DNA from 2 places in the Ensifer sp. Root142 genome. Region 1 is predicted to be linked to the other one. Evidence: predicted binding sites of a transcription regulator. Region 1 holds the regulator's gene; the other holds the start of a gene.
What was found. The regulator PhoB, encoded in region 1, activates phosphate uptake and scavenging genes when phosphate is short. The targets are predictions, from matches to a motif close to TGTCATNNANCTGTCAT.
Positions count from the first base shown of each region.

Region 2: the regulator PhoB is predicted to act here: its motif matches at 4,896-4,912, upstream of ASD52_RS31595 (DUF2794 domain-containing protein).

Region 1 covers NZ_LMFK01000012.1:244,498-259,671, reverse strand. The annotation lists tRNA gene ASD52_RS13760 (tRNA-Gly) at 43-117, opposite strand; gene ASD52_RS13755 (2'-deoxycytidine 5'-triphosphate deaminase) at 198-1,295, opposite strand; SAM riboswitch at 1,370-1,448, shown strand; gene ASD52_RS13750 (O-succinylhomoserine sulfhydrylase) at 1,493-2,677, shown strand; gene ASD52_RS13745 (CDP-alcohol phosphatidyltransferase family protein) at 2,720-3,334, opposite strand; gene apaG (Co2+/Mg2+ efflux protein ApaG) at 3,446-3,838, shown strand; gene ASD52_RS13735 (Hsp33 family molecular chaperone) at 3,845-4,834, opposite strand; gene argF (ornithine carbamoyltransferase) at 5,181-6,098, opposite strand; gene ASD52_RS13725 (aspartate aminotransferase family protein) at 6,228-7,427, opposite strand; gene ASD52_RS13720 (GcrA family cell cycle regulator) at 7,849-8,370, shown strand; gene phoB (phosphate regulon transcriptional regulator PhoB) at 8,539-9,222, opposite strand; gene phoU (phosphate signaling complex protein PhoU) at 9,526-10,236, opposite strand; gene pstB (phosphate ABC transporter ATP-binding protein PstB) at 10,293-11,108, opposite strand; gene pstA (phosphate ABC transporter permease PstA) at 11,122-12,444, opposite strand; gene pstC (phosphate ABC transporter permease subunit PstC) at 12,441-13,925, opposite strand; gene ASD52_RS13690 (substrate-binding domain-containing protein) at 14,021-15,055, opposite strand.
Region 2 covers NZ_LMFK01000046.1:229,423-244,596, forward strand. The annotation lists gene ccmA (heme ABC exporter ATP-binding protein CcmA) at 1-601, opposite strand, end outside; gene acnA (aconitate hydratase AcnA) at 872-3,562, shown strand; gene ASD52_RS31590 (thioredoxin family protein) at 3,746-4,519, shown strand; gene ASD52_RS31595 (DUF2794 domain-containing protein) at 4,933-5,337, shown strand; gene ASD52_RS31600 (GNAT family N-acetyltransferase) at 5,405-5,962, opposite strand; gene ASD52_RS31605 (Bax inhibitor-1/YccA family protein) at 6,084-6,821, opposite strand; gene ASD52_RS31610 (ABC transporter permease) at 7,043-9,595, opposite strand; gene ASD52_RS31615 (ABC transporter ATP-binding protein) at 9,592-10,317, opposite strand; gene ASD52_RS31620 (arylesterase) at 10,385-11,026, shown strand; gene thpR (RNA 2',3'-cyclic phosphodiesterase) at 11,141-11,731, shown strand; gene ASD52_RS31630 (low molecular weight protein-tyrosine-phosphatase) at 11,668-12,144, opposite strand; gene ASD52_RS31635 (4a-hydroxytetrahydrobiopterin dehydratase) at 12,231-12,548, shown strand; gene ASD52_RS31640 (YkvA family protein) at 12,610-12,987, shown strand; gene ASD52_RS31645 (invasion associated locus B family protein) at 13,396-13,899, shown strand; gene rlmN (23S rRNA (adenine(2503)-C(2))-methyltransferase RlmN) at 14,134-15,174, shown strand, end outside.

The DNA.
Region 1 (15,174 bases):
GTGCCGGCTCAAAGCGCGATGGGCTGACATTGAAGAAAAAAGTGGAGCGGGTGATCGGGATCGAACCGACGACATCAAGCTTGGGAAGCTGGCGTTCTACCACTGAACTACACCCGCAGCGCTTCGGAAACTTCCTCAACCGCATGCATCTGTCAAGGACCGTTGCGCCGCGTTGCCGCGCAACGGCACTTTTTCTGTTACTCCGCGTGGAAATGCTTGGAGAGCTTGAGACCCTGAGCCTGATAGTTGGAGCCAAGACCGAGGCCGTAAAGTCCCTCCGGGCGTTCCAGCATATGTTCATAGACCAGCCGGCCGACGATCTGGCCATGCTCGAGGATGAAGGGAACCTCGTGGCTGCGGACTTCGAGCACCGCTCGGCTGCCGCTGCCGCCGGCAGAGGCATGGCCGAAGCCCGGATCGAAGAAGCCGGCATAATGCACGCGGAATTCACCGACCAATGGATCGAACGGCGTCATCTCGGCAGCGTAGAGCGGCGGAACATGCACAGCTTCGCGCGAAACGAGGATGTAGAATTCGTCGGGATCGAGGATCAGCTCGTCGCGGCCACGGCTATAGAGCGGCTCCCAGAAGTCGAACACGGCATGCTGCGCCTTCTTGTCGACATCGACGACCGCGGTGTGATGCTTGCCGCGGTAGCCGATCAGTCCGTCCGGGCCCGTACCCTTGAGATCGATCGAGAGCGCGATCCCGCCGCCGCTGACATTGGGCTTGTCGCTCGCAACCAGCATATCGCTTTCATGCAGCGCCAGCAGTTCCTGCTCGGAGAGCAGCGACTGGCCGGTGCGGAAGCGGATCTGCGACAGGCGCGAACCGCGCCGCACGACGATCGGGAAGGTGCGCGGGCTGATTTCGAGGTAAAGCGGTCCGCGATATCCAGCCGGGATCTTGTCGAACTCCTGGGCGCGATCGGTGATGACGCGGGTGAAGATGTCGAGGCGACCGGTCGAGCTCTTCGGATTTGCCGAAGCCGACATGGTCTCCGGCAGATCGAGGCTTTCCATCAGCGGCACGATATAAACGCAGCCGGTTTCCAGCACGGCGCCGTCGGAGAGATCGACGACATGCAGTTTCAGCCGGTCGAGCTTGTCGGCAACGAGATGCGCCGGCCCCGGCATGAAGCTCGCGCGCACGCGAAATGCCTTGGCGCCGAGGCGCAGGTCGAGGCTTGCCGGCTGGATCTGATCGGTATCCAGCGCCTTTTCGCTTTTCAAGCGTCCGGTCGCAAACAGCGCGGCGATCGCGCGGTCGGCCAAAATCCCAGTCTCGCGGCCCATTTCGATCCTCTTTTCAGTTGCGAGACAAAACCAAACTCCAGGAATTGACGCAAGCGCACCCAAGCAGTATTGGAGCTTTATCCCGTGGTGATTTGGCCGGTCGGCTTGCAGCCACGTTAAACAAGTAGCTAAAAAGGCCGGGTTTCAAACCGGCCCTTCACGCGGCCGGTTTTTTTGTTTTTGAAGGTGATCGTCACATGAGCAAAAACTGGCGCCCGGCAACCCAACTCGTCCACGGCGGAACGACCCGCTCCCAGCACGGCGAGACGTCCGAGGCGATCTTCCTCACCCAGGGCTTCGTCTACGAGACATCCGAGGCGGCGGAAGCACGCTTCAAGGGCGAGACCGAAGGCTTCATCTATGCCCGTTACGGCAGCCCTACCAACGACATGTTTGAAAAGCGCATGTGCATGCTGGAAGGCGCCGAAGACGCGCGCGCCACGGCATCAGGCATGGCTGCCGTCACTGCCGCCATTTTATGCCAGCTGAAGGCCGGCGACCACATCGTTGCCGCCCGCGCCCTCTTCGGCTCCTGCCGCTGGGTGGTCGAGACGCTGGCCCCGAAATACGGCATCGAATGCACGCTGGTCGACGGACGCGATCTCGCGAACTGGGAAAAGGCGATCCAGAAGAACACCAAGGTCTTCTTCCTGGAAAGCCCGACCAACCCGACGCTGGAAGTGATCGACATTTCAGGCGTTTCTCGGCTCGCCAACCAGATCGGCGCCAAGGTCGTGGTCGACAACGTCTTCGCCACGCCGCTGTTTCAGAAGCCGCTGGAACTCGGCGCGCATATCGTCGTCTATTCCGCCACCAAGCATATCGACGGCCAGGGCCGGTGCCTCGGTGGCGTGGTTCTGTCCGACAAGGACTGGATCAACGAGCATCTGCATGACTACTTCCGCCACACCGGCCCGGCGATGTCGCCGTTCAACGCCTGGACGTTGCTGAAGGGCATCGAGACGCTGCCGCTGCGCGTCAAGCAGCAGACCGAAAACGCCCGTCGCGTCGCCGACTTCCTCGCCGAGCGGCCGCAGATCGCCAAGGTGATCTACCCCGGCCGCGCGGACCATCCGCAGGCCGACATCATCGCCAAGCAGATGACCGGCGGTTCGACCCTTGTCGCCTTCGAACTCAAGGGCGGCAAGGATGCGGCCTTCGCACTGCAGAACGCACTGCAGATCGCCCGCATCTCCAACAATCTTGGCGATTCCAAAAGCCTGATCACCCATCCGGCGACGACGACGCACAAGAACCTGACGGACGAAGCTCGCGACGAGCTCGGCATTTCCGCCGGCACCGTTCGTTTCTCCGCCGGTATCGAGGACAGCGACGACATCGTCGAGGACTTCGCCCGCGCGCTGAAGACCGTCAAGGCCTGATACCCACGAACAAGACGGCCGCCCCGAGATCGGCGGCGGCCGCTACTCGACGTCGCGAAAACGCGTTCGCGCGAGCACAATGCGCGATAGCGCGGTGTAGAGGCAGACGACCGCAAACAGCGCCGCCAGCAGCGGAAACCACGTCGGGAACAGGCAGAAGGCCAGGAAGGCGGCGATCGTCTCCGTCGCCTCGGCAAGCCCGGTGGTGAAGTAGAGCGATTTTGCCCCCCGCACATCCGTCGTCATCGCTCGCTTTTCGGCCATAATGGCATAGGCGAGAAAACTCGATCCGTTGACGTAGAACGAGAAGAGCAGCAGACCGCCGACAAGACCGTTGGCCTGCGGATCGGCGCCGATGAAGCCGAGCGGGATGGCACCGTAGAAGGCGAAGTCGAGCACGATGTCGAGGAAACCACCGAAATCGGTTTTGCGCGTGGCGCGTGCCACCGCACCATCAAGTCCATCGCAAAGCCGGCTAACGACGATAACAATGGCGGCGGCAAGGTAGTATTGTCCGGCAATGAGGACAGCGGCAACGAGGCCGAGCGCGAGGCCGGTGATCGTGACCGCATTGGCACCGACACCCCCGCGGGCAAGTGCTGCACCGAGCCGATCCAGTATCGGATCCAGATGTTTTCTCACCGCGCCATCAAGCATCGGCCTCGCCTTTCCGCAGACTTGCCGCCGACGCATGCAATCCTGCCGTTATTCTTGACGAAACCATCTTGCTGTAGAATACCCTGAAAGACTTGAAACAAGGTGTTGCTCATGTATCGCGCGCTCACTCGCGACATAGAAGTTACGGTGGAGCCTTATTATCTGGAAGAGCAATCTGATCCGGATGACAGCCGCTATGTCTGGGGCTACCGCATCGTCATCGCCAACCATTCGGCCGAGTCGGTTCGGCTGATGACACGCTACTGGCATATTACCGACGAGAACGGCCAGGTGGACGAAGTCAGCGGGCCCGGTGTCATCGGAGAGCAACCGTTGCTGAACCCCGGCGATACCTACGAATATTCCTCCGGATGCCCGCTCGATACGCCGTCCGGCGTCATGTTCGGCCACTACAGCATGGAATCGGAAGGCGGAGAACACTTCAACGTGGCAATCCCCGCCTTCTCGCTTGATTCACCAGGGCTCGTTCGAACCCTGAATTGAGGCATCCTACTGCTGGCGGACCTCGCTTGCCTCGAAGCGATAGGTGGTCGAGCAGAACTCGCACGTCACCTTGATCAAGCCGTCCTCGATGGTGCTCTCGATATCGTCGGCGTGCAGTCCGGTGAGCACCGAGCGGATCTTTTCGCGCGAACAGCTGCAGCGATCATAGACCGCCTGCGGCTCGTAGACGCGAACGCCGCGCTCGTGGAACAGCCGATAGAGCAGACGTTCCGTGCCGACCATCGGGTCGGTCAGTTCGTCGGCATCGATCGTCTCGACCATGACCTTGGCTTCCGCCCAGAGATCGTCCTCGTCGAAGAGATCCTCGTTGTCGTCGCCGTCACCCCCCGAAAGATCCGGTTGGCGCATGCGCTCCGGCGCATCCGGCAGGAACTGCGCGACCATGCCGCCGGCGCGCCAGCGATGGCGCGGCTTGCCGTTCTCGTCGCGGTCGAGCAGTTCGGCAACGCCGAGGCGCACCTTGGTCGGGATCTGCTCCGACTGGCGGAAGTAGACGCCGGCAATCTCCTCGAGCGTGGCGCCATCGAGCGCAACGATGCCCTGATAGCGCTGGGTATGGGCACCCTGATCGATGGTGAAGGCGAGAACGCCCTTGCCCAGCAGCTCATGCGACTGGGTGCGTCCGTCCTTCAGAGCTTCCTCCAGCGCTTCCTCGTTGAAACGGGCATAGGCGCGCACCCGATCGGGCGTGGCAAAATCGGCGACGACAAGATCGACCGGGCCGTCGCTCTTCGTCTGGACGATAAGCTTGCCGTCGAACTTCAGCGACGTTCCGAGCAGCACGGTCAGCACCACGGTCTCGGCAACCAGCCGCGCGACCGGAAGCGGATAGTTGTGGCGGTCGAGGATCGCATCGAGCATCGGGCCGAGCTGAACGGCGCGGCCACGCACATCGAGGCCCTCCACCTGGAAGGGCACGACATGATCGTCACCGGCAAAGTCGAATTCGCCAAGTCCTGGTGCCATCTCAGTCATCTGCTGCTCCTTACGTCACTAAAGCGCGTCGCGATCGCCAGGATTCGCTGACTGCGCTTCAAGTTTTTGTTCTTGCGCATATCGTTATCGCAAAACCGCTGCGCACTTTTCCGCGACATGCTTGGGAGAGGGCCGCGCAGAGAACATAAACATCCTCCGGTGCAGCCTGCCCGTTATCCTATTCGATCCCGCCATAAACGGATTTGTCTAGCAGGCATGTGCCGTTTTGCCGGCCGATCATGCGCTGCCTGTCGTCAGGTAACGTCCGTTGTTTCCACCCCGGAACGTCCCGCATTCGGCCTAAATCGTGTCGCATGCGGGAAATTTCAATAGGCAGACGCGCCGATCAGACGAGCCCCATGCACCAGGCGATGATCGACTTCTGTGCGTGCAGCCTGTTTTCCGCCTCGTCGAATACCACCGACTGCGGCCCGTCGATGACCTCGTCGGTCACTTCCTCGCCGCGATGCGCCGGCAGGCAGTGCATGAACAGTGCGTCCGGCGAGGCGTGCCTCATCAGCGCGTCGTTGACCTGGAAGGGCTGGAAGACGTTGTGGCCGCGAGCGCGATGCTCCTGGTTCATGGAAATCCAGGTGTCGGTAACGACGCAATGCGCGCCGGCAACGGCCTGCTCGGCCTCATGGCAAAGCAGGATCTCGCCGCCATTGTTGCGCGCCCAGTTGAGGATCTTGTCGTGCGGCTCGGAACCGAGCGGCACCGCCATGTTCATGCGGTAGCCGAAACGGGCCGAGCCCTCGATCAGCGAGTGAAGCACGTTGTTTCCGTCGCCGGTCCAGGCGATGGTCTTGCCCTTCACCGGGCCGCGATGCTCCTCGAAGGTCATGATATCGGCCATGATCTGGCAGGGATGGGTGTCGTCGGTCAGGCCGTTGATGACGGGCACCGTGGCGTGCTCGGCAAGCTCGAGAAGACGGCGATGATCGGTGGTGCGGATCATGATCGCATCGACGTAGCGTGACAGCACCTTGGCAGTGTCGCCGATGGTCTCGGCGCGGCCGAGCTGCATTTCGGTGCCCGAGAGAAACAGGGTTTCGCCGCCGAGCTGGCGCATGCCGACGTCAAAGGAGACGCGCGTGCGGGTCGAAGGCTTTTCGAAGATCATCGCCAACATCTTGCCGGCGAGCGGCTTTTCGGCGGTTCCGGCCTTCGTCGCCGTCTTTCGCACGCGTGCGTCATCGATGATCGTGCGCAGATCGGCTGCCGTCATGGCCGAAAGATCGATGAAATGTCTTGTGCCTGCCATCGTAGTCAATTCCTGTCTCAGAATGGCCCGTGGAGCGCGACCGGTGTCGAAGAGCCAAAAGAACGCTCGACACCTTGGGCTCGCGCATGGACCCTTGGGAAAATCGCTGCCGATCTCCGGGTTCACAAATTAGGCTGCGGCGGTACCGCTGCTGCTTCTCACGGCTTCGGCCGCGCGCTCGATCCGCGCCAGGCCTTCGCGCGCTTCCGCGGCGGTCACCGTCAGCGGCGGCAACAGGCGCAGGACGTTTTCGCCGGCCGGAACAGCCAGCAGCTTCTCCGCGCGGATCGCCTTCAGGAGATCGGCCGAAGGGCCTTTCGCCTTGATGCCGAGCATCAGGCCGTCGCCGCGGATATCCTCGATCACATCGGGGAAACGGTCCTTCAACGACGCGAGGCCCTGGCGGAAGACCAGGGCCACGTCGCGGACATGCTCCAGGAAACCGTCGGCCAGGATGACGTCGAGCACGGCGTTGCCGACAGCCATGGCAAGCGGGTTGCCGCCATAGGTCGAACCGTGCGTACCGGCGACCATGCCGGCAGCCGCCTCTTCGGTCGCAAGGCAGGCACCGAGCGGGAAGCCGCCGCCGATGCCCTTGGCGACAGCCATGATATCCGGACGGATGCCAGCCCATTCATAGGCGAAAAGCTTGCCGGTGCGGCCGACGCCGGACTGGACCTCGTCGAGGATCAGCAGCAGACCGAACTCGTCGCAAAGCGCGCGCAGCTCCTGCATGAATTCCTTGGTGACCGGGCGGATGCCGCCCTCGCCCTGGATCGGCTCGATCAGGATCGCCGCCGTCTCGTCGGTGATCGCATCCTTGAGCGCCGTGATATCGCCGAAGGGAACCTGATAGAAACCCGGGGCCTTCGGGCCAAAGCCCTCGATGTACTTCTGCTGACCACCCGCCGCGATGGTCGCGATCGTGCGTCCGTGGAAGGCACCCTCGAAGGTGATGATGTGGAACTTCTCCGGATTGCCCTTGGCATAGTGGTAGCGACGCGCAGTCTTGATCGCGCATTCGAGCGCCTCGGCACCCGAGTTGGTGAAGAAGACACGATCGGCGAAGGTGACGGCCGTCAGCCGGCGTGCAAGGCTCTCCTGGCCGGGGACCTCATAAAGGTTGGACAGGTGCCAGACCTTCTCGGCCTGCGCCTTCAACGCCTCGACCAGATGCGGATGCGCATGGCCAAGCGAGTTGACGGCGACGCCGGCGGCGAAGTCGAGATAGCGCGAGCCGTCTTCGGCGATCAACCAGACGCCCTCTCCTCGCTCGAAACGCAACGGCGCACGCATGTAGGTGTCGTAAAGCGGCGTGGTTGCAGTCATGGCGAGCCTCTCCTTCATTGCTATCGGCATCGATCCGAGCCCCTGTTGAGCGCGGCAAAAAATTAAAAATGCCGCCTTGCGGCGGCGCAGGCACTATTCCTATTTCGCAGCGCAATGTCAACAAAACCAAGCTTTGCAGTGCGGTCGGACGGGTCTGATCCATGCGACGAAAAAATCACGCGACGGGGCTTGCAAAAATGCAACGCCCACCGAGCAAGTTGGGGAAAACCAAGAAATCGATTCGGCGCGATTCGCGGGACTCTTGCCACGGAGTCCGCCGGTCAGTAGGTTAATGTTCAATTACTAGACGCATGCGGCGGGCCTAGTCACCAAAAGTGTTATCGCGTTGCAGCTCCGGAGCCTGTCCGGAGCGTGGTGAGAGATTCTGTCATCGCCAACGCTGAGAACGGAGAGTGCAGAAATGAACTGGACTGACGAGCGGGTGGAAAAACTGAAGAAGCTTTGGTCCGAGGGCCTGAGCGCGAGCCAGATCGCGGCACAGCTCGGCGGCGTCAGCCGCAATGCGGTCATCGGCAAGGTTCACCGGCTGAGCCTGCCCGGCAGGGCCAAGGCTGGCGGAACCACCGCCGCGACCCGGCCGAAGCAGCGCCCGACTTCGGCGCCGCGCGCTCCGAACTACGCTTCGCGCGTCACGACACGGACGGTTACCCGTGCGGCCGGCGCGACCGTGCTCAAGGAAGAGGTCGAAGTCGATCTCGTCGCCGAACAGGATTTCCGCATCCAGACGGATGTGGTCGTGCCAATGTCGCGCCGCCTGGAGCTGACGCAGTTGACCGAGCGCACCTGCAAATGGCCGATCGGCGACCCGCTCAAGGAAGAATTCCACTTCTGCGGCAACGATTCCCCGGAAGCTTCGCCCTATTGCACATTCCATGCGCGGCTTGCCTATCAGCCGACCTCCGAGCGCCGTCGCGCTCGCTGAGACGACCGAAAACCACATGCAGAAAAGGGGCCGCACGGCCCCTTTTTTATTGGCTGCTGCATGTTTCCCTGGTTCGTATTCGCTTCAAGGAAACATGCCGCAATTCAAGATGCAACAGCGACCTTTGCGCGTCCATTAAGATGCGCGGCGCTGCAGTGGCCGGCTGGCTCAGCTTTCGAGCGAGTAGCCGGCACCGCGAACGGTGCGGATGACATCAGGCATGCTCGAGAAATTCAGTGCCTTGCGCAAGCGACCGACATGCACGTCGACGGTGCGCTCGTCGACATAGATATCGTGGCCCCAGACGCCATCAAGGAGTTGCGAGCGCGAGAACACCCGGCCCGGCGACGACATCAGGAATTCGAGCAGGCGGAATTCCGTCGGACCAAGGCGGACCTCGCGGGTGCGGCGATGCACGCGATGGGTCTCGCGATCGAGCTCGATGTCGCCGCAGCGAAGCAGCGTCGAGAGGACCTCGGGCTTGGCGCGCCGCAGCATCGCCTTGACACGGGCCATCAGCTCCGGGGTCGAGAACGGCTTGACGACATAATCGTCGGCGCCGGTGGCAAGGCCACGAACCCGCTCGCTCTCCTCGCCGCGCGCCGTCAGCATGATGATCGGCAGGCGCTCGGTTTCCGGACGTTGGCGCAGCCGGCGGCAAAGCTCGATGCCGGAAACGCCCGGCAGCATCCAGTCGAGGATCAGGAGATCCGGGAGGCGCTCCTGTAGGCGGATCTCCGCCTCGTCTCCGCGCAGGATCGTATCAACATCGAACCCTTCGGCTTCGAGGTTATAACGCAGCAGGACACTCAGCGCCTCTTCGTCTTCGACAACGGCGATTTTCGGCAACATCAGGCAACGTCTCCTTACCCAGAGCGTCTCGCGTTCGATCGAACGCAAAGAGATGCTCGAACATATAGAATCTGGAGCACTCCGCGCGTTTTCATAGGCACGCGCGAAAACGTATAGCTTCAGACGCAGTAGAGCAGGGCCGCAACCAGGGCTGCGACCGGAGCAGGTTCATAAGCAGGCACTCGAACGTATCCGGGTCTTAAAGCGCGTCGCGATCTCTAAGATGCGCTTGTTGTGCTTTAAGTTCTTGTTTTTGCACATGTCGTTATCGCAAAACCGCTGCGCACTTTTGCGCGACATGCGTTAGTCCTTCACGGCACCCAGCGTCGACGTATTGTCGTCCTTCGGACGCTCGCCTTCCGGCTGCGCGCCCGTCGCCATGTAGTAGATCGTCTCGGCGATATTGGTGGCGTGGTCGCCGATACGCTCGATGTTCTTGGCACAGAAGAGAAGATGCGTGCAGGGCGTGATGTTGCGCGGATCTTCCATCATGTAGGTGAGCAGCTCGCGGAACAGCGAGGTGTAGATCGCGTCGATCTCCTCGTCGCGCTCGCGGATGCTGTTGGCCTTCTCCGGCGAGCGGGAAGCGTAGACGTCGAGGACTTCCTTGAGCTGCACCAGCGCAAGCTCTGCCAGGTGTTCAAGACCGCGCGCCAGCTTGCGCGGGATGCCGGAGCCGGCAACCGCGATGACACGCTTGGCGTTGTTCTTGCCGAGGTCGCCGACGCGCTCCAGATCGGACGCGATGCGGATCGATCCCATGATCTCGCGCAGGTCGGCAGCAACGGGCTGGCGCTTGGCGATGGTGACGATTGCCTTTTCGCCGATCTGGCGTTCGGCTTCATCGAGGATGGTGTCGTCGGAGATCACCTTCTGCGCCAAGGCGAGGTCAGAATTGACAAGCGCACGAACGGATTCGCCCACCATCTGCTCGGCAAGCCCGCCCATCTCGGAGATGCGGCGCGTGAGATATTTCAGTTCTTCGTCGTAGGCGGACATTATGTGCATGGACATAGTCTTCGATCCTTGCGGGCGCGTTCAGGAAACGGGGTGAAGAGGAGCTTCGGCCATCAACCGAACCGGCCCATGATGTAGTCCTGGGTACGCTGGTCATCCGGATTGGTGAACATCTTGTCGGTGTCGTTCTCCTCGACAAGATTGCCGAGGTGGAACATGGCAGTGCGCTGCGAAACACGCGCCGCCTGCTGCATCGAGTGGGTGACGATGACGATCGTGAAGTTGGTACGCAGCTCGTGGATCAGTTCCTCGACCTTGGCCGTCGCGATCGGATCGAGCGCCGAACAGGGCTCGTCCATCAGGATCACTTCAGGGCTGACGGCAACGGCGCGCGCGATGCACAGACGCTGCTGCTGGCCGCCCGAAAGACCGGTGCCCGGCTCCTGCAGGCGATCCTTCACCTCGTTCCACAAACCAGCCTTCTGCAGGCTGGTCTCGACGACTTCGTCGAACTCAGACTTGGTGCGGGCAAGCCCGTGGATGCGCGGGCCGTAGGCGACGTTGTCGTAGATCGACTTCGGGAACGGGTTCGGCTTCTGGAACACCATGCCGACGCGGGCTCGCAGTTCCACGACGTCGATCGTCGGGTCGTAGATGTCGTCTTCATCGAGCGTGATCTTGCCGGTGACGCGGCAGTTCTCGATGGTGTCGTTCATGCGGTTCAGCGTGCGCAGGAAGGTCGACTTGCCGCAGCCCGAAGGGCCGATCAGCGCTGTCACCGTGTTCTCGCGGATATTGAGATTGACGTCGAAAAGCGCACGCTTCTCGCCGTAGTAGACCGACACATCCTTGCCGATCATCTTGTAGGGCACGGTGTTCATTTTCTGATCCAAGGCTTTTTCGACTGCTGCTTCTGACATGATGTTCATAGTAATTACCTCACTACCAACGGCGCTCAAAGCGACGTCGCAACAGAATGGCGCCAAGGTTCATGACGACGAGGAAGATGAGAAGAATGATGATCGCGCCGGATGTGCGCTCGACGAAGGCGCGTTCCGCCTCGTTGGCCCACATGTAGATCTGCACCGGCAGCGCGGTCGACGGCTCCATCGGCGAGCCGGGATAATCGACGACGAAGGCGACCATGCCGATCAACAGCAGCGGCGCGGTTTCGCCAAGTGCATGGGCGAGACCGATGATCGTGCCGGTCAGGATGCCCGGCATCGCCAGCGGCAGGACGTGGTGGAAGATGGTCTGCATCTTCGACGCACCGAGACCGAGCGCTGCCGAGCGGATCGACGGCGGGACCGCCTTCAACGCTGCACGGGTGGCGATGATGATCGTCGGCAGGGTCATCAGCGTCAGCACCAGGCCGCCGACGAGGGCGGCCGAGCGCGGCATGCCGGCGAAGTTGATGAATACGGCCAACCCCAAGAGACCGTAGACGATCGACGGAACGGCGGCGAGATTGTTGATGTTGACCTCGATGAGATCGGTCAGCCGGTTCTTCGGCGCAAACTCTTCGAGATAGATCGAGGCGGCAACGCCGATCGGCAGCGACAGCACGAGCACGATCAGCATCATGAACAGCGAACCGAGGGCGGCAACGCCGACGCCTGCCGCTTCCGGACGGCTCGAGGCACCGAAGGTGAAGATGCCGGTGTTGAAGCTCTTCTTCAGGACGCCGGCGCTTGCAAGCTCGTTCATCCAGGTGACCTGCTGGTCCTTGACCTTGCGCTTGCTCTCATCGACCTTCAGGTCGATCTGCCCCTTGAAGGCGGAGTCGACATTGGCTTCGGCGAGCAGTGTCACCGGTATGGTCTTGCCGATAACCGACGGGTCGGCGACGACGATGTCGCGCAACAGCGTGCGGGAGCTTGCAGACACCATGTCGGTGGCCCGCTTGACCAGCGGACGATTGCTCGGATCGATGCCGAGCTGCTTGATCAGCGCATCGCGGACCAGCAGCGGATAGTTGGCCGCCACCAGCACCTTGCCGTCGGTCGCGCGCTCACCCTTGGGATCGATGACCTTTTCGGTGAATTCGATCGGCAGCGTGATCGTCGTCTGCTGGAACGCGGTGTAGCCGTTGGAGATCACCGTCCACAGCAGCAGAGCGAGGAAGAACAGGCCAAGACTGATGGCGCTGATGCCATAGGCACGGAACCGACGCTCGGCCGCGTAGCGACGCTTGATGCCGATATCACGCTTGGCGGATGCGGGGCGGACGGAGATCCGGACGGCCGGGGAAGCGATGTCGGTCATTCGTACTGTTCCCGATATTTGCGCACGATGTAGAGCGCGTAAATGTTGAGGCCGAGCGTGATAACGAAGAGCGTGATGCCGAGTGCGAAGGCAACCAGCGTCTGCGGCGAGGTGAACTCAAGGTCACCCGTCAGCTGGTTGACGATCTTCACCGTCACCGTGGTCATCGGCTCGAAAGGATTGATTTGCATGCGGGCCGCGACACCGGCGGCAAGCACCACGATCATCGTCTCGCCGACGGCACGCGAGGCGGTCAAAAGCAGAGCGCCGACAATGCCCGGAAGTGCTGCGGGAAGGATGACCTTCTTGACTGTCTCGGAGCGGGTGGCACCAAGGCCGAGCGAACCGTCGCGCAGGGCCCGCGGTACCTGGGTAATGATGTCATCGGAAAGCGAGGACACGAACGGGATCAGCATGATGCCCATGACGATGCCGGCGGTCACGACGCTCTGTGCCTGGATGAAGTTCTGATAATTGCCGGTGACGAGACCGTTCAGTTGGGCAGAGATATCGCGCAGGAATGGGCCGACGGTCACAAGTGCGAAGAAACCGTAGACGATGGTCGGGATGCCGGCGAGCACTTCGAGCAGGGGCTTTGCCGTCGAACGCAGTCGTGGGCTGGCATATTCCGCCATGTAGATGGCGGCAAACAGGCCGATCGGCACCGCAAACAGCATGGCGACGAAGGCGATGTAGAGCGTACCGGCGAGAAGCGGGATCAGGCCGAACTGGCCGGAGGAGCCACCGCTTCCGGCGGCAGCAAACCGGGGGTCCCAGACCGTGCCGAAGAAGAACTCGAAGGGTGAAACCATCGTGAAGAAGCGGCCGGCTTCCGACAGCATAGAGGCGATGATGCCGACCGTCGTCAGGATGGCGATCGAGGACGCTACGATCAGCGCGCCGAGCATGACGCGCTCGACCTGGTTGCGGGCGCGGAAGCGGGTGGCGATGTTGCGGATGGCATAAAAGCCGCCGGCAATCGCGATCAGCAGGACGACGGCGCTCATCAGCCAGCGATTGGTGGCGCTCATCGCGTTGAAATGCTGGGCGGCGGTGATCATGTAGGGTTCGCCCTCGCCGGCAAGAGCCACGCCCTTGGCCGCAAGCGTCGAGCGAAGATTGGCCGAACCGCTTTCAAGCGCCGAAACTTCTTCGGCCGTCAACCGCTTCAGGCCGCCGGCGACCGACTTGACCTGGCCAAGCGCCAGCTCGACCGTGGCGCCGCCCTGCGTCTGCACCGTCTCGGGCAAGGTCGCCCGGGTGCTGGAGTCGATATACATGGGCGCGGCGACGAGCCAGGCGCCGAGTACGAGCGCCGCTGGAAGGATCGCCCAGATGGCGACATAGCTGCCGTGATAGCCGGGTAAGGAATGCAGATTGGAGAGCTTGCCGCCAGCCTGTGCGAAGGAGCGCGCACGACCCCCAAAATAAGAAACAAAACCAATTACAACAATGAGCAAAAGAAGAAATGAAGTACTCATCGGCACGTCTCCGCGGCGTGACGCTCAATGCGCTGCCGGCAGTTCGGATGGAGGCATGCCCCGGCGCGAGACCATCGCGCCGGGGCTTGTCAGTATCAGAGCATGTTGCCGGCTGCGAAAGCCTTGCGAACTTCTTCGCGCTCGGCGTCCGGAGCAGCGACGAGGCCGTATTCTGCAAGCGGGCTTTCCGGGCCGATCATCTGATCGTCGAGGAAGAACTCAACATATTCCTTGAGGCCCGCGATAACGCCGAGATGTGCCTTCTTGACGTAGAAGTACAGCGGGCGGGAAACCGGGTATTCGCCGGAAGCGATCGTTTCGGTCGACGGAACGATGCCGTTGACGGTGGCGACCTTCAGCTTGTCGGCGTTGTTTTCGTAGAAGGACAGGCCGAATACGCCGATGCCGTTCTTGTTGGCAGCGATACGGGCCAGCGTTTCGGTGTAGTCGCCGTCGATGTCGACAGCCATGCCGTCCTTGCGGACTGCGACGCACTTGCTGTGCTGCTGCTTCTCATCGGCAACGGCGGCCTTGATGACGTCAATGGCGCCAGCTTCCTTGCAACCTGCGGCCAGGATCTTCTCTTCGAAGACTTCGCGCGTGCCGTGCTTTTCGCCCGGGATGAAGGCGGCGATGTCGGCGTCCGGCAGAGCGGAGTTGACTTCAGACCACTTCTTGTAAGGGTTGGCAACGAGCTTGCCGTCGACGACGATTTCGGCAGCCAGACCCTTGTAGAGATCAACGGGCTTCAGGGCGAGGTCGGCGTTGCCGGCGTCGGTTGCGAAGACGATGCCGTCATAACCGATCTGGATTTCCTGGATCTCGGTGACGCCGGCGGCCTTGCAGGCCTCGACTTCGCTGTCCTTGATCTTGCGGGAGGAGTTGGCGATGTCGATGGTATCAGGGCCAACGCCCTTGCAGAATTCCTTCAGGCCGGCCGAGGAGCCGCCGGATTCGACAACCGGGGTCTTGAAGTCCGGGAACGTTTCGCCGAACGTCTCGGCGACGATCTTTGCGTAGGGAAGAACGGTCGAGGAGCCGGCGACCTGAACCTGATCGCGCGCGGCAGCCACGCCGGCGAATGCGGCGGATGCGACAAGCGCCGCTACGGTGAGTTTAAGAGCTTTCATAAAAGTTCTCCCGGAATGGGCTGGTGTTGAGTGCGCCAAGCGTTGCAGCGCTCTTCGCCGTTTGATCGGCTGCCCCTAACTAGCCGCCGATAGCCACACCTTTTATGTCAGTTTCGCGA
Region 2 (15,174 bases), on a different contig from region 1:
GCAATTCCCCAGTGCGCTCGAGCCCGAGCGGCTGATGCGTGGCCGCAACGACGATGCCGCCCTGATCCAGATGCGCGTTGACCAATCCGGCAAAAAGCCTGTCGGCACCGGCGTCGAGCGCCGCCGTCGGCTCGTCGAGGATCCAGATCGGACGGTGGGCGACAAGCAGCTTGGCCATCGCCATGCGCCTCTGCTGGCCGGCCGAAAGATAGCCGAAGGGTAGGTGCGCGATCCCAGGAAGGCCGACGGCTTCCACCGCTTCGACCAGGTCCCTGCCCGAGCCACCGGGCGAATCACCCATGAAGTTTTTCCAGAAGGAAAGATTTTCCGCGACGGTCAGCTCGCGTTTCATCGCATTTCGGTGGCCGAGATAGTGGCTGAGCTCTGACGGATGGCGCATTTCAGGAGGGCCATTCTCAAGTTTGAGACTGCCCTTTTCAGCCATGAGAAGACCGGCCAGAACACGCAGCAAAGTCGATTTTCCCGACCCGTTCGGACCCGTCACCACAAGGGCTTCGCCGGCACTAAGAGCAAAGGAAATATCGTTAAAAATCAGATCCTCGCCTCGCCTCGCACTCAGACCTTCAGCCAGCAGGCGCATGAATTTTCAGTTTCCCTTTACACTCTTTGCCGCAGGGCAAAAAAAAGTCCCGATTGGACCTTGGTTGGTCTGGCACGATTTGGAGAAATTATCTATAAGGCGGCCAACACGCCAGCGGTCGGCGTGAATTTCATCCTAGCGCCGAACATGGAATGAATTTCCACGTACGGACAGCGGAAATGGCCGCACCCGCATCCCAATTCGCGCTTCATTGCGCTCGGGCGTTCGTACGTCAGTTTTTGGCGATCAGACGGAACGGGGTATTATCCAGTGTCCAAGTCCCTAGACAGTTTCAATTGTCGCTCCACGCTCACCGTCAACGGTGTCGACTACGTCTATTACAGCCTGCCCAAGGCTGAGGCGAACGGTCTTGCCGGCGTTTCGAAGCTCCCCTACTCGATGAAGGTGCTGCTCGAAAACCTGCTGCGCAACGAAGACGGCCGCTCCGTCACCAAGAAGGACATCGAGAACGTCGCAGCCTGGCTGAACGACAAGGGCACCGCCGAAAACGAAATCGCCTACCGCCCGGCCCGCGTTCTGATGCAGGACTTCACCGGCGTTCCCGCCGTTGTCGACCTCGCTGCCATGCGCGACGCCATGGTGTCGCTTGGTGGCGATCCGGAAAAGATCAACCCGCTGGTGCCCGTCGACCTCGTCATCGACCACTCGGTTATCGTCGACGAATTCGGCACTCCGAACGCCTTTGCCCGCAACGTCGAGCTGGAATACCAGCGCAACGGCGAGCGTTACCGCTTCCTGAAGTGGGGCCAGCAGGCGTTCAAGAACTTCCGCGTCGTGCCGCCCGGCACCGGTATCTGTCACCAGGTCAATCTGGAATATCTGGGCCAGACTGTCTGGACCCGTGAAGAAGACGGCGAAATCACGGCCTACCCGGACACCTGCGTCGGCACCGACAGCCACACGACGATGATCAACGGCCTCGGCGTTCTCGGCTGGGGCGTCGGCGGCATCGAGGCTGAAGCCGCGATGCTCGGCCAGCCGGTCTCCATGCTGCTGCCCGAGGTCATCGGCTTCAAGCTCACGGGCAAGCTCAAGGAAGGCGTGACGGCGACCGACCTCGTGCTGATGGTCGTGCAGATGCTGCGCAAGAAGGGTGTTGTTTCGAAGTTCGTCGAATTCTTCGGCCCCGGCCTCGACAACATGACGCTCGCCGACCGCGCCACCATCGGCAACATGGGTCCGGAATACGGCGCCACCTGCGGCTTCTTCCCGGTCGACAGCGAAACCATCAACTACCTCACCATGTCCGGCCGCGAAGAACAGCGCATTTCGCTGGTCGAAGCCTACTCCAAGGCTCAAGGGATGTGGCGCGATGGTGACGGCTCCGAGCTGGTGTTCACCGACACGCTCGAACTCGACCTCGGCGACGTTGTTCCGGCCATGGCCGGTCCGAAGCGTCCGGAAGGCCGCATCCCGCTGGAAAGCATTGCATCCGGTTTCGCAACCGCCCTCGAAGGCGACTACAAGAAGCCGGGCCAGCTTTCGAACCGCTACGCTGTCGAAGGCACCGACTTCGATCTCGGCCATGGCGACGTTGCCATCGCTGCGATCACGTCGTGCACCAACACGTCCAACCCGTCGGTTCTGATCGCCGCCGGCCTTCTCGCCCGCAACGCCGTTGCCAAGGGCCTGAAGTCCAAGCCGTGGGTCAAGACCTCGCTTGCACCGGGATCGCAGGTCGTCGGCGAATACCTCGCCAAGTCGGGCCTGCAGAAGGACCTCGACGCGCTTGGCTTCAACCTCGTCGGCTTCGGCTGCACCACCTGCATCGGCAACTCCGGTCCGCTGCCGGCCCCGATCTCCAAGACGATCAACGACAAGGGCCTGATTGCCGCCGGCGTTCTCTCCGGCAACCGCAACTTCGAAGGCCGTATTTCGCCGGACGTTCAGGCCAACTACCTCGCCTCGCCGCCGCTCGTCGTCGCCTATGCACTCGCCGGAACGGTTCAGAAGGACCTGACCAACGAGCCGCTCGGCGAAGATCGGGACGGCAACCCGGTCTTCCTCAAGGACATCTGGCCGACCTCCAAGGAAATCCAGGAGTTCATCTTCAAGTACGTGACCCGCGAACTCTACGCGACCAAGTACGCCGACGTGTTCAAGGGCGACGAAAACTGGCAGGCCGTTCAGGTTCCTCCGGGCCAGACCTACGCCTGGGACGATGGTTCGACCTACGTGCAGAACCCGCCCTACTTCGTTGGCATGGGCAAGTCCGGCTTGGGCATCTCCGATATCAAGGGTGCTCGCGTTCTCGGCCTGTTCGGCGACAAGATCACCACCGACCACATCTCGCCGGCCGGTTCGATCAAGGCGGCTTCGCCGGCCGGTTCGTACCTCATCGACCATGGCGTCGGCGTCGCCGACTTCAACCAGTACGGTACGCGTCGCGGCAACCATGAGGTGATGATGCGCGGCACCTTTGCCAACATCCGCATCCGCAACCACATGCTCGGCCCGAACGGCAAGGAAGGTGGCTACACCATCCACTATCCGTCGAAGGAAGAGATGTCGATCTACGATGCGGCCATGCAGTACAAGGAAGAGGGCGTTCCGCTCGTCATCTTCGCCGGCGTCGAATACGGCAATGGCTCGTCGCGCGACTGGGCTGCAAAGGGCACCAACCTGCTCGGCGTCAAGGCCGTGATCGCCCAGTCCTTCGAGCGTATCCACCGCTCGAACCTGGTCGGCATGGGCGTCATCCCGTTCGTCTTCGAACAGGGAACGACTTGGGAATCGCTGGCCTTGAAGGGCGACGAGATCGTCACGATCGACAATCTCGCCAACGTTCAGCCGCGCGAAAAGCGCGTCGCCAAGATCACCTATGGCGACGGCAGCGTGAAGGACGTTCCGCTCGTTTGCCGCATCGATACGCTCGATGAAGTCACCTACGTCAACAATGGCGGCATCCTGCAGACGGTTCTGCGCGACCTCGCCGCCTGATCGCTCTGGTTGCTTGAAACATTGAAAGGCCGGGATACCGCAAGGTGTCCCGGCCTTTTCACGTTTCCTATAGGTTGCCTGCCCATATCCTCACTCCAACGTGACTTCCCGTTGAAGCATCGGCGTCGTATGTAATGGACTTCCCCGTGAAGTAGGCCTGTCGGCCGCCAATGAAGTGACGCCATGACATTCGCAGACAGATATTTCCTTCGCCCCGTTGCAATGGCTTTCGGGCTTTTTGCTGCAGCGTCGGTTCCGGCTATGGCTGAGGATGGCAAGGTTATCAAAGGCGTCGTCGAACTCTTCACCAGCCAGGGCTGTTCCTCCTGCCCTCCAGCCGATGCCGCCTTGAAGAAGCTGGTCGATGACGGCGACGTGGTGGCGCTGTCCTATCACGTCGACTACTGGAACTATCTCGGTTGGAAAGACACGCTCGCCTCGACAGAGAACACAGACCGGCAATATGCCTATGCCCGCATGCTGGGTCGAAATGGCGTCTACACACCGCAGGCGATCCTCAACGGTCGCGACCACGTCAACGGCGCCAATCTGCAGGCGATCAAATCCCGGCTCGACGCCATGAAGACCGCCGGCAAGGGGCTTGCCGTTCCGGTTGATGCGAAGATCAACGGCGAGGAGATTTCGATCAAGGTCGGCGCGGGTGACGGCAAGGCAAATGTCGTCGTCGTCTATTTCGACCGGGCGAAGATCGTCAATGTCGAGAAAGGCGAAAACAGCGGCAAGAAGATCGCCTACTGGCACGCAGTGCGCGATATCCAGACCATTGGCATGTGGGATGGCAAGCCTGCGACCTTCACCCTGCCTGCAACCGTCCTGACGGAGCAGCGTGGCAAAAGCGGCTGCGCGGTGCTGTTGCAGTCGATGAAAGATGCTGAAACCCCGGGCGCGATCATCGGCGCGACTGCCGTGCTCGCCGGCCCGCAGGGCAAACTGTGAGCGGCTGCAGGACGCTTTAAGTCGGAATCGATTTAGGGAAAATAGGCGGCATGCCTGAACCATTACAGCGTCCTTTGCGCGTCATACTTGACGCGCGGCGCTGTAATGGTTGGTTCGGCCCGGCAGCATCGAGGGGCTGGGGCTGAGGGTTCGAAGTTACCGGACCGAACCGGCCATGACTGCGTTCTTTGAAGGTCACGCAGCATGACGATCTGACCGGACATACGGTGGCAACGACTCTGTCCGTCAGCGCCCGCGAGTTTTGCGGTGAATTGGGGCGGCGATTTGACTGAAATGGGGCAGAGGCAAGAAATGCCATCTGCACCCAGCGGCTCCGGCCGGTTCCGGCTTGCTTTTCGGCTCGTGTCAGGCAAACTGTTATCGTTCTGTCACAACAGAAGGCCGGATTGCCGATGACCGATGAGCCGGATCTGCCGCGAGGCGAGGCGCGACATCAGCGCCAGACCACTTCTGAAGTGGTCGTCGATCTCTCGGAATACAAGAACGCCCGGAATGCTCCTCCCATCACCTTTCACCGCCGAGAACTCGACCAGATCCTGTGGGTCTACGGCCGCATGGTCGGCGAAGGCGAATGGCGCGACTACGCCATTGACCACCTGAAGGACCGCGCCGTCTTCTCCGTTTTCAAGCGCGCGGGCGAGATGCCTCTCTTCCGCATCGAAAAAAACCCGAAGCTGGCGGCCAAGCAAGGTGCCTTTAGCGTGCTCAACGTCCACGGCACGATTCTGAAGCGCGGGCACGAGCTCGGACAGGTCCTGAAGGTTTTCGACAAGGCGCTCAAGCTGGTCGAAACCTGAGACGCCACATCGGAACGATCGGAGAGTCAGGCCCACATGCCGGCTCTGGCTTCGCTGACATCTGCCCTCAGGCTTGATAAAGCGTATCCGGGTAGACGCCCTCGGGCGGATCGCTCGTCGCTCGATCGCCCAGCGCAAGCTGCATGATCGCGGTATCGAGCCACCGTCCATGCTTGAAGCCGGTCGCCTTCATCAGCCCATGATGTTCGAAACCCAATGATTGATGGACCGCGATCGATGCGGGATGGGCACCGCCGATGACCGCCACCATCTGGCGAAATCCAAGCGCCGTGCAGCGGCGAACAAGCTCGGCGAGCAGCATCCTTCCTGCCCCCTTCCCCCGTGCCGAAGGCGCCAGGTAGATCGAATCCTCGACCAGGAAGCGATAGGCCGTCCGCGTGCGGAAGGCCGAGGCATAGGCGTAGCCGATGATCATGCCCGCCGCGTCGATCGCGACGATGTAGGGATAACCATGGCCGACGATGGTGGAGAAGCGCGCTGCCATTTCCGCCTGCGACGGAGGCGCGACCTCATAGGTCGCCACGCCGTTCAGAACGGATTCGCGATAGATCTCGGCAATGGTGGGCAGATCGGAGACGGTGGCGTCGCGCAGGGTCAGGGACATGGAAGGATCTTGACGGTTGGATTTTTTCATTCAGTCACATGGATCGCACCCGTGGATCAAGCCCTTTTCCGGGCAACAAAAAAGGCGGCCGAAGCCGCCTTTTCCGTCAATCTCTTCAGGCTTAGTTGTTCCGGTTGCCCATGAACTGCAGCATGAACATGAACAGGTTGATGAAGTCGAGGTAGAGCGTCAGCGCGCCCATGATCGCCTTGCGGCCAGCAACGGTGCTGTCGTCGGCATCGTAGTACATTTCCTTGATCTTCTGCGTGTCGTAGGCGGTGAGGCCTGCGAAGATCAGCACGCCGATCACGGAGATTGCGAAGCCGAGTGCCGAAGAGCCGAGGAAGATGTTGACGATCGACGCGATGATGACGCCGAACAGACCCATGATCAGGAACGAGCCCATGCCGGACAGGTCCTTCTTCGTGGTGTAGCCGTAGAGCGACAGTGCACCAAACGAGGCGGCGGTCACGAAGAACGTCTGCACGATGCTCTGGCCGGTAAAGACCATGAAGATCGACGACAGCGAAACGCCCATCAGGGCCGCATAGACCCAGAACGTCATCTGCGCGGCAGAAACGCTCATGCTATTGATGCGGAAGCTCATGAAGAACACGAGACCCAGCGGAGCGAGCATGACGACCCATCTCAGGGGCGACGCATAGAGAAGTTGGGCGAATGCCGGATTGGAGACGGCAAGCGCGAATGTTCCGTAAGCTGCCAGGCCGGTGATCGCCAGGCCGAGGGCCATCAAGTTGTAGACCTTCAGCATGTAGGTGCGAAGGCCTTCGTCGATCACGGCACCCGCCTGAGCGCCGGCGGGCGACATTCGGGTTTGGTAGTTTCTCAGATCAGCCATTGTTTCCTCATTTAAGCCCCGGTTGAACTTACGGTGTCGGGCGGATGACCTGACCGATCGGCCATCATCCCATGCCCAGGCGCCGCTGCGGGGCTCCAGCATGCCTGTGGATAAATATGATGCCGAAAGCCCTTGCGTACAAGACCTTCAGACCCGTGATTCGGCACAGCCTGGGCGTTTATGGCCTTGTATGACAGGGATTTACGGTTAACTCCGTCCGCTCAGAGCTCCCGCAGGACCGGCGCCGCCTTCTGACCCAGCACACGCCAGGTGCCGGCAAGCCCGATGCCAACAGTCATCACCAGCGCAATGACGACCGTGGCAACCGCAACATCCGGCAGGAAACTCGACGGCAGCTTCATGATCCGGCTGACGACGTACCAGGCGGAGACGCCGCCCGCAAACAGCGCAAAGACCGCGGTTGCAAGGCCAAGGATGATGTATTCGTAGCTGAAGGCACGGATCAGCGTGGCGCGCGTGGCGCCCAGCGTCTTCAGCACCACCGCATCGTGGATGCGCGCCCGATTGCCGGCAGCAAGCGCGCCGGCCAGCACCAGGACGGAGGCGACGAGCGCGACGGCGGCGGCAGCACGGATCGCCGTTGCCAGCTGCCCGAGAAGCGCGTTCACAATGTCGAGAGCATCCTTTACCCGCACGCTGGTGATCGTCGGATAGGCGTTGGTCACGGCTTTCAGCACCGTCGCCTCCTCCTCCTGCGTCGCGCCGGGATCGATCACCGTTGCGAGCCACGCATGCGGAGCGCCGGCAAAGGTGTTGGGCGAGAATACCATCACGAAGTTGATCGACAGCGATTCCCATTCGACATTGCGGAAGTTGGCGATCTTGGCGGTGATGTTGCGGCCAAGCACGTTGACCATCACCATGTCGCCGATCTTCAATCCGAGCTCGCGCGCCTCTTCCGCCGAAAACGACACCAGCGGCTCGCCGCTATGGTCGGGCGCCCACCAGCTGCCTTCTGCAAGCGTCGAATTCTCCGGCTTGTTCTTGGCATAGGTGATGCCGCGGTCGCCGCGCAGCACCCACTGGCCACTCGGCGGGACGTTGCGACTGTTCACGTCCTCGCCGTTGAAGGCGACGATACGGCCGCGCAGCATAGGCACTTCGATGACCTTGCCATCAGGCATCGATCCGTTGAGCAGCGCGCGGAACCCCTCGATTTCGCTTCCCTGGATATCGACGAAGAAGAAATTGGGCGCCCGCTCGGCCATGCTGCCGGTCAGTTCGCGCCGAAGATTGCCGTCGATCAACGCAAGCGTGACGAGAAGCGCAAGACCGAGGCCGAGCGACAGCACCACCGAAGGCGTGAGCGCGCCCGGTCGATGGATGTTGCCGATCGCCAGCCGTAACGACGGCGAGTTGACGCGCGGGCTACGGCGCGCAAGCCATGAGATCAGCAGCGAGACGAGACGCAGAACGATGAAGGCGAAGGCGATCGCGCCGAGGAACACGAGCGAGATGTAGCGGTCATAGGCGGTCCAGATGGCAAGTCCTGCAAGCGCGCCCAGGCAGGCGAACGCGCCGACCAGATAGGGCCATGCGGGAAAGCCCGAGGGGTCGAAGCCCTGCTGGCGAAAGAGCGCTGTCGCCGGGATGCCGCGTGCGCGGCCGAGCGGAAGGATGGCGAACGCAAGCGCCGTCAACACGCCGAACAGGGCGGCGATGCCGAGCGCACCGGGATAGAGCCTGAACTCCGTCGAAATCGGTAGCAGATCGGCAAGAAACTGTGCGGCGACGAAGGGAATGAGCGCACCGAGAACAAGCCCTATGGCGATGCCGATCAGAGCGATCAGGAGGATCTGCGACAGATAGATCATCGCCACCAGCGAGGCAGGCGCACCTAGGCACTTGAAGGTGGCTATGACGCTGCGCTTCTGGTCGAGATAGGCGCGCACGGCATTGGCGACACCAACGCCGCCGACGATCAGGGCCGTCAACCCGACAAGCGTCAGGAACTGCGAAAAACGGGTGATATTGGCGGTCAGCGACGGGGCCGCGTTGGAGCTGGTGCGGATCGACCAGCCGGCCGACGGAAAGCGCGTCTCGGCGTCGCCGCGGACCGCGTCGACCCGGGTCGGATCGCTCACCTTCACCTTGTAGCCGTGTTCGACAAGACTTCCCGTCTGCACGAGACCCGATGCGTTGAGCGTTTCATCCGAAACCATCAGGCGCGGTGCGAAGCCGAATCCGTCGGAGAGCGCATCCGGCTCGCGCACGATCTTGCCTGAAATCTTGATGCGGGCATTGCCCAGCAGGATTTCATCACCGACGGAAATGCCGAGGCGATCAAGCAACAGCGGTGCGGCCACCGCACCGAACACGTCGCCCTGCCGCGCCAGCAGACTGCCAAGCGGCTGATCCGGTTGGCTTTCCAGCTTGCCATAGAGCGGATAGGCTGCATCGACGGCTTTCAACTCGACGAGTGCCTGGTTCGATCCATCGGGCAAACGCGCCATGGAGCGAAGGCCCGCTGAAACCGAGACGGGTCCGAGCCCGTCGAGGAACGCGCGCTCCTCTGTCGTTGCCACCCGGTTGTTGAGCTCGAAGCGGATGTCGCCGGCAAGCAGCTCGCGCCCCTGGGACGCGATCGTCGCGGTGATCGATTGCGACAGCGAGTTGACGCCGGCGATCGCCGCCGTGCCAAGCGCGATGCAGGCGAGGAAGATATAGAACCCCTTGAGGCCGCCGCGCATTTCGCGCAACGCCAGCCGCAGGGCGAGCAGTGGGCGCAGTCGGATCGCGAGGGCCTCGCTCATGCGGATGCCGCTTCCTGGCGCTGCGTTTCGACGACCGGTTCGAACGCGCCACTGGAAATGATCTCGCCGGAGCGCACCCGCACCTGCCGCGAGCAACGGGCCGCGAGCGCTGCGTCATGGGTGACCAGCACCAGTGTCATGCCCCGGTCACGCTGTTCGGCGAAAAGCAGATCGGCGATCTGCCGGCCCGTCTCGTCATCGAGATTGCCGGTCGGCTCATCGGCGATCAGCAGCTTCGGCGACGGCGCGAGTGCACGGGCGATCGCCACGCGCTGCTGCTCGCCGCCGGAAAGCTGGCCGGGATAGTGGCTCAAGCGCTCGCCGAGGCCGACGGCCACAAGCTCCTTGCGCGCGATCTCGAAGGCGCCGGGAACATTGGCGAGTTCGAGCGGCACGGCAACGTTTTCGAGGGCTGTCATGTTGGGGATGAGGTGGAAGGATTGGAAGACGATGCCGATGTTGCGCCCGCGGAAGTCGGCGACCCTGTCCTCGTTCAGCCGGTGCAGCGGCGTGCCGTCGATAATGATTTCGCCGCGGTCCAGCCGTTCAAGGCCAGCCAGCACCATCAGCAGCGTCGACTTGCCCGAACCGGAAGGCCCGACGATGCCGACGGACTCGCCGGCGTCGATTGTCAGGCTCATGCCTTTCAGCACATGCACCGAGGCCGCGGCTTCGCCGAGGGTGAGGTCGGCATTTTTGAGCTCGATGATGGTACTGGCCAAGCGAAACAATCCTATATGAAACGGAAAGGGAATAAGAAAACAGCACCCGCGATTTAGGAACAGACCCATGGCATTAAAAGGATTTCAACGGTTTTTCTTGGGGCTCGCAATGACAATTGCGTTATCGGCGGCAGCACGGGCCGAAACGATCAGCCTCGTCGGCTTCGGCGACAGCCTGATGGCGGGTTATCAGCTGCCTCCCGAGGATGCCTTCCCGGCCCGGCTTGAAAAGGCGTTGAAGCAAAAGGGCCTCGATGTCACGGTGGCGAACGCCGGCGTTTCTGGCGACACCAGCTCAGGCGGCCTTGCGCGCATCGACTGGTCGATACCCGACGGCACCAAGGGTGTCATCCTGGAGCTTGGCGCCAACGACGCGTTGCGCGGCATTCCGCCGGAAGAAACCCGCAAGAACATCGAGGCGATGATTTCACGATTGAAGGAGCGCGGCATCGCCGTGCTGCTCGCCGGCATGATGGCGCCGCCGAACATGGGTGCCGACTATGCCGCCCGGTTCAATCCGATCTATCCGGAACTCGCAGAGAAATACGGGCTGCAGCTCTACCCCTTCTTCCTCGACGGCGTTGTCACCGACGCAGCACTCAAGCTTGAGGACGGCATGCACCCGAACGGCAACGGCGTCGGCACGATGGTCGATAAGGCGCTGCCCGTGGTCGAACGTTTCATTGCAACATTGTCAAAGGCGGAGTGAACAAATCATCCACAGTTAAGAGAGTGTTAATATTCGCAAGCGTCAAATAGTAGTTGCCTGCAGACTCGATGCGTGATTCGCTGAGACATCTGCAAGAGATTCGGGGAGCTCGCCATGCCGAGACTATTCACCGCCCTCGAAATTCCGCGCAATGTTGCGATGAGTCTTTCATTGCTGCGCGGAGGTCTTCCCGGAGCTCGCTGGATCGATGTGGAGAACTACCACATCACCTTGCGCTTCATTGGTGACGTCGACTGGCGCACCGCAGACGAGATCATCGACAAGCTTGACCGGATCGAAAGACCGGAATTCCAGCTGCAACTGACCGGCACCGGCGCCTTCGGCTCGAAGAAGCCACACTCGGTCTGGGCTGGGGTCAGCAATCACCCGGAAATGTACGCGCTGCAGGCCGAAATCGAGCGCATCTGCCAGAGGCTGCGGCTGCCGGCCGACCCGCGCAAGTTCACGCCGCATGTCACGCTTGCAAGGCTGCGCTCCAGCCGCGTCGAGGATGTGGTCGAATATCTCTCCGGACGCGGCAACTTCATGGCCTCACCCTTCACCGTCTCACGTTTCGTGCTTTTGTCGTCGCGCGATTCCGTCGGCGGCGGCCCCTACCTCACCGAAGAGGTGTTTCCGCTTCACGAAGTCCGCTCTTCCAGCCTTTCCAGCAACGACGAGCATCCGGCCTCCAACATCTGGTAAAGGCGTTTGAACGCTTCGGGACCGTCATAATAGGGATCAGGAACGTCCTGGTCCCGCCCCGAAGCGTAGCTCAGAAACAGATCGATCCTGTCTTCAAGCCCCGCCGGCGCGAGCTGGCGAAGCGTCTTGACGTTCTCCCCATCCATGCCGAGGATCAGGTCGAACGCCGCAAAGTCGGCCTTTGAAACCTTGCGCCCGCGAAGGCCGGAAATGTCGATGCCGTGCCGGCGCGCCGCCTCGATCGACCGGCGGTCCGGTGGATCGCCGATATGCCACCCACCCGTACCGGCAGAATCGACAGAAATCTGTGACGCCAGACCCTTTTGCGCCGCGAGCTCGCGCAGCACGCCTTCAGCCAGAGGTGACCGGCAGATATTGCCGAGACAAACAAAAAGAATTCGGACCGGTTTCATGCTATCCATTTCAAGGAGATAAGAGGCCAGCCGACTTATACGCGGCGGCACAGCCTTGGAACAGACGCGGTGAAAGGGAGGAACGGATGAGGCCGGAGAAACTCGACGAGGCGGCAATCGCCGAGCATTTGCACAAGATGGAAGGGTGGGTGCGCGCCGAAGACGGCGCCTCCATCTGGAAAGCTTTTCGCTTCAAGAATTTCGTCGAGGCTTTCGGCTTCATGACGGAGATGGCGATCGTTGCCGAAAAGCTCGATCATCACCCGGAATGGTTCAACGTCTACAACCGCGTCGACGTGACGCTCACGACGCACGACGCCAGCGGCCTCACCGAACTGGACTTCAAGCTGGCTGCCAGAATGGACAAGGCTGCGGCCGGCCGCATGCCCGACCATTTGAAATAGATTTTGAAATGGATCTGGCACTTCCCATATTGTTGAGCGTTGCAACATCGGAAGCGAGGCGATGGACGACGTAAAGATTGGTGAAATTCTCCTGCCCGGCGAAGAATCCGAACAGGAGCGCAGGGAAAAGCGCGTCAAGCGACGCTTCTGGCCGACCTTTCGCCGCGCCGCCCGGCAGATACCGTTCAGCCGGGAACTCGTGGCTGCCTATTATTGCGCGATCGACCCGAAGACGCCGACGCGCACGCGCGGCATCCTGCTGGCGGCACTGGCCTATTTCGTGCTGCCGCTCGACTTCCTTCCCGATGTGCTCGCCGTCGTCGGATTTTCCGATGATGTCGCGGTTCTGACTGCCGCCTTTGCCGCCATCAGCGGGCAAATCAAGGAAGCCCACTACCTCAAGGCCGACGAGACGCTGGCCGACAATCCCGAGGAATGACCGCGGAAAATGCGGTCCGTCCGTGTGTCCGCCGTATTCCTGCCCAAAAGTCAAACTCTTGCCCAATTCTTTGTGGCATAGACATTTTGGAACGACACGCATCGAAACGTCTTGGTTGAGACGCGCGTTGTTTGGAATGGCATGGGGCAGGAAACGATCCGGAAGAGCTGTTCGAGGCGCCGAACACTCGACGCCGGAAGAGCGCTCCAAAAAATTGACGGACGGCAGATCTGCGGATGCTGGAGCGAAGGCGACAAATGCTTCGTTTCGGGGCTGAAACCAGCGGATTTTGGCCCTCGTTGACGGTTTGGTAACCTGAATTAAGTCACAACAATTGAAATCATGACTACGCGTCGCCCGTCTGACCTGTTTCGGGTGATCGAAAAGCAAGAAAAGCGGCAGGACCTCATGTTTGTAAGAAAGATCGCAACCGCAATCGCACTCGTTCTGGCAACCGCCAGCATGGCTGCCGCCCAGTCTCCGACGCGCATCCAGCAGTTCAACGCCTGGGGCGCCTATTCCTACAATTCCGGCGGCGGCAAGGTCTGCTATGTCCTGTCGGTTCCGAAGGAAAAGAGCCCGGCCGGCGTCGACCACGGCGACATCTTCTTCCTCGTTTCCCAGCGCCCCGGCCAGAACATCAGCTACGAGCCGCAGGCCATGATGGGCTACCCGCTGCAGGAGAACTCGAAGGTCAACGTCGTCATCGACGGCCGCACCTTCGTGATGTTCACCAAGGGCAACTCTGCCTGGGTCGAGAACGCCGCTGAAGAGCCGGCGCTCGTTGCCGCGATGAAGACCGGCAAGGCGATGTCGGTCAACGCCAAGTCGCGCAAGGGCACCACGACCACCTACGCCTATTCGCTGTCGGGCATCTCGGCTGCACTGAAGCAGATCGAAGCCTGCAAGTAGGCTCTCGCCACTTTGGCAGAACACAAGGCCGGCGCCTGACGCCGGCCTTTTTGCATTCAGGATTGACGCCTGCGCGTGACTCTTGAGCAAAACAATGCTACAGCCCCGGCAAATTAAGAGCCCCCGCGCCCTATTGGCCGCGCTTGAAGGCTCGACCGATTTCAATTCGAGCATCAGGACAATCTCCGGACCCTTCTCCGGACGGGCGTTTTCTGTACGACAGGACACCAGAGCATGGCAGCCACTGAAATCTTGAACCGGGTGGATACCGTCAAGGCACCGCAGGCGCGCATCGCACCGCAGGCCGAGAAGCCTTCGCTGATCGGGCTGTTGCGCGAGGACATGGCCAAGGCCCTGGTCGAAAAAGGTATTCCCGAGCGTCAGGTGAAGATGCGCGTCAGCCAGCTCTGGCACTGGCTCTACGTGCGCGGTGTTTCCGACTTCGACGAGATGCTGAACGTCTCGAAGGACATGCGCGAGATGCTGAAGCAGCATTTCACCATCGCCCGGCCGGAGATCGTCGAGGAGCAGACCTCGGGCGACGGCACCCGCAAGTGGCTGCTGCGCTTTCCCGCCCGCGGCGCCGGCCGCCCGGTCGAGATCGAAACGGTCTACATCCCCGAAGAGGGCCGCGGCACGCTCTGCATCTCCAGCCAGGTCGGCTGCACGCTCACCTGTTCCTTCTGTCACACCGGCACGCAGAAGCTGGTGCGCAACCTGACGGCCGAGGAAATCCTGGCGCAGCTGCTGCTCGCGCGCGACCGGCTCGGCGACTTCCCGGAGCGCGACACGCCCCAGGGCGCGATCGTGCCGGCGGAAGGCCGCAAGATCACCAACATCGTCATGATGGGCATGGGCGAGCCGCTCTACAATTTCGAGGAGGTCAAGACCGCCCTGTTGATCGCCTCCGACGGCGAGGGCCTGTCGCTCTCCAAGCGCCGCATCACGCTTTCGACCTCCGGCATCGTGCCCGAGATCTATAGGACCGGCGACGAGATCGGTGTCATGCTGGCGATCTCGCTGCATGCGGTGCGCGACGACCTGCGCGACATGCTAGTGCCGATCAACAAGAAATATCCGCTGAAGGAACTGATGGATGCCTGTCGCGCCTATCCGGGCCTGTCGAACGCGCGCCGCATCACCTTCGAATATGTGATGCTCAAGGACGTCAACGACAGCCTCGAGGACGCCAAGGAACTGGTGAAGCTCTTGAAGGGCGTGCCGGCGAAGATCAACCTCATTCCGTTCAACCCTTGGCCGGGCACCAACTACCAG